2 regions of the Bacillus sp. FG16 genome follow, and region 2 is predicted to be linked to the other one. Evidence: a T-box and tRNA genes for the amino acid it is inferred to sense, from the RefSeq annotation. Region 2 holds a T-box; the other holds one or more tRNA genes.
What was found. The T-box of region 2 lies ahead of ACODS7_RS10360 (valine--tRNA ligase). A T-box ahead of a tRNA ligase gene usually reads a tRNA of that ligase, here a tRNA-Val.
Positions count from the first base shown of each region.

Region 1: it has a tRNA-Val gene. The T-box ahead of ACODS7_RS10360 (valine--tRNA ligase) is inferred to sense a tRNA for this amino acid. The anticodon was not compared.

Region 1 covers NZ_JBMDKC010000024.1:5,134-8,572, forward strand. Annotated here, with positions in the region: gene ACODS7_RS11260 (hypothetical protein) at 136-357, shown strand; gene ACODS7_RS11265 (hypothetical protein) at 967-1,434, shown strand; tRNA gene ACODS7_RS11270 (tRNA-Val) at 1,704-1,776, shown strand; gene ACODS7_RS11275 (ABC transporter permease) at 2,072-3,313, opposite strand; gene ACODS7_RS11280 (ABC transporter ATP-binding protein) at 3,306-3,439, opposite strand, start outside.
Region 2 covers NZ_JBMDKC010000021.1:33,683-37,121, reverse strand. Annotated here, with positions in the region: gene ACODS7_RS10360 (valine--tRNA ligase) at 1-1,764, opposite strand, end outside; T-box leader at 1,802-2,033, opposite strand; gene ysxE (spore coat protein YsxE) at 2,252-3,277, opposite strand; gene spoVID (stage VI sporulation protein D) at 3,344-3,439, opposite strand, start outside.

The sequences.
Region 1 (3,439 bases), on a different contig from region 2:
TAAAACAAGCCTAGCCCCTTCCTGAATGTAGAACGTGGTTAGGCTTGTTTTGCATTTTACCACATCAAATTCAAATGACTTTCGTACAATAAAGTAGAATATATTAGAAAGCACCTTAAACTGAGGAGGAACTCAATGGCGCGTTGTACGTATTGTAAAACGAAATGGAAAGTAAAAGATGTATGGTCGATACTCATGACATTTGAAAAAGATTGTCCGTATTGTTTTGGGAGGCAATATCTATCAAAGAAAACAGTGAACGCTATGCCAGAACTCATAAGCTTACCTTTACACTTCTTGTTCCCTTTTCTTGTTGATTTGAGTGATGAAGGTCCTTTGGATTGGTATCGGAAATAATATAACCTCTACATCCTAAGACTACTTTCTACTAAATTCGCTTCTCATCATTATCCCTTTATACATTACTATCATAATCGCTTATACTTTCCCTTTTGAAGATCCCGTAGCTCAGCATGAAGAGCGTCCCCTGAACAAGATTTATCAATTATGACTTTAATTAACGATGATATATTGTATACTGTTAAACATAAAAAGTTAGCATTAAGTTCCAATTAAATATTAATTGAAACCCAACACTACTTGTATTCTGAATTACAGAATACAAGTAGTGTTTTTTATTATGCATTTTTACATACAGTATGATTTTTTCTTGTAAATAGATAATAATGGTATATAATAAAATCAACGTTTTACCAATAAAAGGTAATAAAGAGTGGTGGAATAAGCAAATAACCAAAACGTATTAACAGATTTGTTCTATGTAAATCATGATACATATATGGAATCAAAACTATGAAATTTTATGTAGAGGTTAGATTACTACAAGATGAAAGATTCATAGCGAATACACTCGAGGAAAAAAGCGTTCGATTAGATTAATGTTATAAAACTACTTAATGTGATATCTATGGAACGAATTGAGAATATACTTAGGGGGAATTTCAAGTGAAAACATTTGGTAAAGTATTATTAACAGGAGCTTTAGCTTTAGGTGGTTTAACAGCTATGAACATTGATACACCGAAGGCACATGCTGACGGAGCAAGCGAGTTCTGTCGTTATATTTGTGGTCCTAGCGAAACGTTGAATGGTATTACAGTTCAAGTACACGCTACAGAATATAGCTTTGGTCAAAACGTAATTGCAAGAATTACAAATGAACGAGCTGAAGATATTCATTACAATGTCAGCATCGAGAAAAAATATGGCGATAACTGGGGAGAATATGATACTTTCTTCCATTGGCAAAATCAATGGGTTCCAGCTGGAAGTAATGATGAAATTTCTACTTTCACAGGATATGGCGAAAACATTTCAGACAATGGAACATATCGCTATAAAGTTGAAGTTGTAAGTGCTGACGGTTCTGTAGATACAATTTACACAGCAGGAATGACAGTTACAGGACGATAGCTCATGAACGAGCTCCATTATTTATGATTGTATTTTTGAAAATATCATTGATAATCGCGGTGATATTATTATTAAAATAAGCTCTTCGGGGCTTATTTTTTATATAAAAATTGGAATGATAATATCCAGAAAGTTAAATCTTTACACCATTAAAGTTTGTTGCTATTATAGGAATACATCAAATGTTACAATATTCAATAAATTATACAAATCCTTCGATTACACGAATGAAATGAAAACACATTGCTGATCGTAATATTTATAGTTGGGATCCCGTAGCTCAGCAGGGAGAGCGCCACCTTGACAGGGTGGAGGTCGCTGGTTCGAGGCCAGTCGGGATCATAGGAAAAACCCCTTGATATTCAAGGGGTTTTCTTTATGTAGCAAATAAATGATTATGATTAAAACTAAATTCCCCCCCCTACTTCTTGTCTTCATTTTGGAGAAAGACATAAATTATATCAATCATCGCTCTGCGTTGTTCGCCAGAACTCGATTCTTTACTCTCTTTTGGGATCTTTTTAAAGTTCTCTTTGAAAAATAGCTTAATACAATAATTTATATATAAAAATTATCGTAACAACAAAAAACTACATAGATTAACTATGTAGTCTTTTTAAATATGAATAAACCAATCCTATTTTTGCCCTAACTTGATTGCCTTTTTGATATTACTAAATGCACCTTTACCATATATTAATACGCCACCGCGGTAAACACGACTCGTTAAACCAATCATTATACATATTGTTGCGATTAGAATCCCTAATGCTAGCGCAATCTCCCATACTGGGATATTAAGGAATCCAATTCGTACAAGCATAACTATAGGAGTAAAGAAAGGTACATAACTAGTAATGGTAACAACCATGCTGCTTGGATTTGACATTCCATAAATTGCGATATACAAAGCAGCAAGTAACATAAACATCAGCGGCATAACAGCTTGAGAAGATTCCTCTATACGCGTAATGATAGAGCCAAATAGACAAGATAATGAGCCATATAATAAGAATCCTAATGTGAAGAATAGAATCCCATAAAACACTAGAGTTGGAGCAACAGAATTTAAATCAATACTATTTAAAATATCATTTTTCGAATCATTAATTGCTGTTTTATATCCAACAGTTGCGACCAAGCCCCAAATTATGATTTGCGTAATACCAGCCAATAATGTCGAGAATAGCTTCGCATATAAATGTTTGGTAGGCGAAATACTTGAAACAACTAACTCCATAACACGAGAAGATTTCTCTGTTGCAACATCTGTTGCTAATTGTGCAGCATACATTAATATCATTACATAATTTAGCATGATAAAGACATTAATTAAAATCCCTACACCCTCAGTATGTTCTCCATCTTTAACCTTATCTGAAACCGTTTTGGTATGAATTTCTACTGGCGTTGTTAACACCTTTAATTCATCTTGCGATAGATTCAATTGCTGGGCGAAGTTAGAAGATTGTATTTGAGATAAAATCGTTTGAACCTTGCTAACATCTTGCTGATTTACATCCGTCTCAGTTATATACGTAGCCTTTAATTGTTTATTATTCAATTCCTCTACAACGATTGCATATGTATAATCACCATTTTTAACACCTGATTCTGCTTTTTGTTTATCCGTGCTACGTTTAACTTGTATCTTACTATCGACATTTTTAAACACTTGATGAATGGTTGAATATAATTCTTCTTTTTCTGTAACAACAACAACTTGATCGTCCTCGTTACCTGCAAACAAGTTATAAATCTTGTCAAAATTCATCAATCCTATAATTAACAGAGAAACTATTATTGTAATAGCAAAATATGATTTTGATTTCACTTTAGATTTATAGTTTTGTAAAAAAATTGTCCAGAAACTACTCATTTTGTGCACCTACTTTCGCAATAAAGATATCATTTAATGTAGGCTCTTCTACTGCAAACTTTTTAACATATCCTAATTTTGTTATCTCTTTAAATAAAACATGTGAAACTTCTTCATATGAAATTT
Region 2 (3,439 bases):
TAATACGAAACGTGATGCGTTCCAAATTTTATTAATGAAGTTCCAAGTAGATTCTACTTTTTCCATGCTGAAACGTAAATCTTGACCTGGTGCACTTCCTGTTGATAAGAAATAGCGCATTGCATCTGCACCGTACTTCTCGATAACATCCATTGGGTCAATACCGTTACCAAGAGATTTACTCATCTTACGACCTTGCTCATCACGAACTAAACCGTGAATTAATACATCTTTAAATGGACGCTCGCCTGTAAACTCTAAACCTTGGAAAATCATACGAGATACCCAGAAGAAGATGATGTCATAACCAGTTACTAGTGCATCTGTTGAATAGTAACGTTTGAAGTCTGCTGAATCTTCATTTGGCCAACCAAGTGTTGAGAATGGCCATAACGCTGAACTGAACCATGTATCAAGTACGTCGTTATCTTGATTCCAGTTTTCAATATCTGCTGGTGCTTCTGTACCTACGTATACTTCACCAGTTTCTTTATGATACCAAGCTGGGATGCGGTGTCCCCACCATAATTGACGAGAAATACACCAGTCATGAATGTTTTCCATCCAGCGTAAATATGTGTTTTCAAAACGCTCTGGTACGAACGTTACTTTTTCTTCTTCTTTTTGTTGAAGTGCTACTGCTTTTTCTGCAAGTGGAGCCATTTTTACGAACCATTGTGTTGATAAGTAAGGCTCAACTACTGCACCGCTACGCTCACTATGACCTACTGAATGCATATGAGGCTCGATTTCTACTAATACGCCAGCTTCTTGTAAGTCTTTCACTAATTCTTTACGGCATTCGAAACGATCCATACCGTTATACTTACCAGCTTTTTCGTTCATCGATCCATCTTCGTTCATTACTAAGATGCGTGGTAAGTCATGACGGTTACCCACTTCAAAGTCGTTCGGATCATGAGCTGGTGTAATTTTTACAACGCCTGTTCCGAAGTCTTTTTCTACGTACTCATCAGCAATAATCGGAATCTCACGGCCTACGATTGGAAGTGTAACTGTTTTTCCGATTAAATGTTTGTAACGATCATCTTCTGGATGAACTGCTACCGCTGTATCACCAAGCATCGTTTCTGGACGAGTAGTAGCAAGGCGAATGTGACCTGAACCGTCTGTTAACGGATAGTTCATATGGTAGAATGCACCTTGAACTTCTTTATGAATTACTTCAATATCAGAAAGAGCTGTGCGTGTTGCTGGATCCCAGTTGATAATATATTCACCGCGGTAAATTAAGCCTTTTTCGTATAATTGAACGAATACTTTATTAACCGCATCAGATAAACCTTCGTCTAATGTGAAACGTTCGCGAGAATAGTCTAGCCCTAAACCAACTTTCCCCCATTGTTGACGAATGTGAGAAGCGTACTCTTCTTTCCACTCCCAAGCTTTTTCAAGGAATTTCTCACGGCCAAGATCGTAACGTGAAATACCTTCTTCACGAAGTTTTCCTTCTACTTTCGCTTGTGTTGCGATACCAGCATGGTCCATTCCTGGAAGCCATAACACATCGTATCCTTGCATACGCTTCGTACGAGTTAAAATATCTTGAAGAGTTGTATCCCAAGCATGACCTAAGTGTAACTTACCAGTTACGTTCGGAGGTGGAATTACAATTGTATACGGTTGTTTCTTCTCGTCTCCTGTTGCTTCAAAATACTTGCCTTCAAGCCACCATTGATAAAGGCCTTCTTCAACGGACATATGATCATATTTAGTTGGTAAATTCTTTTCCGTGTTTGACATTATTTTCCCTCCTTAAAATAAAAAATGTCCCTCATCCAAAAAGGACGAGGGACATCGCGGTACCACCTTTATTTACAAACAAATTCATAATTTGCTTATACTCTTAATTTGATAACGGACAAATCCGTCTTTTCCTAATGAGAACTATTCCGTTCAGAAAAGATGCTCCAGGGCTACCTTCTAACATAACTATCTAGAGAATCTCCCAGCTAATGATTCTCCTCTCTGAAGACGTTTCATGTTATACTCTTCCCCTTCAAGGCATTTATATGATTGTTAATTATTATATACAATAGTGTAAAAAACGAAACCTTATTCGTCAAGATAAATTTAAAACTATGGCTTTTCGGGTGAATACAAAAAAGATAAGTAGCATTCTCTACTTATCTTCTTTATCCCGCTATTTGTGGGCAGTAAGACCCCCACCTCAAAATTCAACTGAAGCAAAGAAGTTAGATGGGAGCCACCCACTGATTAAAGTTTCACTTTACCCGTTCCCTTGCTGGGCAGCTTGTAATTGTGACAGGAAATATTCTATATTGCTAACGAGCCAATGCGATTGTTGCAAACTCTTTACTTCGCGCAGTTCATTTTCCTCGCTGCGATTATCTTTTCTTTTCCTATAAGACCCGATTTGTCGAATAAATTGTGATGGATACGTCATATAAGCAAACATGAGAAGTTGCTCTTCTTTCGTAAATGGAAAATTTTTTTGATACATTTGATACCATTCAAACCGATCACTTCTTGCGATTGGATATGTGTTTAAAGACCGCGAATAAAAACCTACTATATCTTGCACAGGCGTTGCAAACTTCGATTTTTCCAAACTAATAAAATAGCCATTCCGCTCATAGTCAAATAAAAAATGATTAAGCGACACGTTACCGTGCACAAAAGTAATACGTGTTTTCTCTTTTTCTTTCATCGCATCGTTCCACTCATTTAATTGCTTCGTTGCAAATTCACGCGCGCTCATTACATGATGATAGTACGTACAATATTGTAATTCAAACGGAGACATATACCATTTCGATTCAGATTCTACGAGAAACTCTTCTAACATCTCACCATCATTTTCCCAGCGATCGGATATAGTTGTATAATGTTTTTCTAAATCTTCTTCCGTATATGTTTCTTCCTTCACAGTTTTTTGATGCAACGTTCCGAGTGTCTGAAACATTTTATGGTATTGATCATTGTCTTCGCCGTTTCCTTCTGCACGTTCTAACCAAGGCATTAAATAATAATTATACGTCCCGTCACTTAAAATATAATTTCCATCCGTCGCATGGTATATAGGTACATAATTTGAAAAACCTTTCTCCTTCAAATATTGAATATGATGCAGAAAATTATTCCGCTCTAACTTTCTGCCTTCTATTTTCTTGAGTGCATATGGACCTTGATTCGTATAAATTTTCATTACACTTCCGTGCTCTTCCATATGCTGCGTATCCAATCTATATTGCCTCACGATAGGTTCATAGTGATTTCGTAATTCAATATCCATACGAATAACCCTTTCTATTCAAAACATAGCCTCTAAGAAAAGAAGCGAGTGAAAACACTCACTTCCTTATTTCGCCTTTACCCTTGAAACGGGAATATAAATAATTTGCCCCGTATTTAAAAATATATCTTCTGTTTGATTGACACGGTACACATTTTGTAC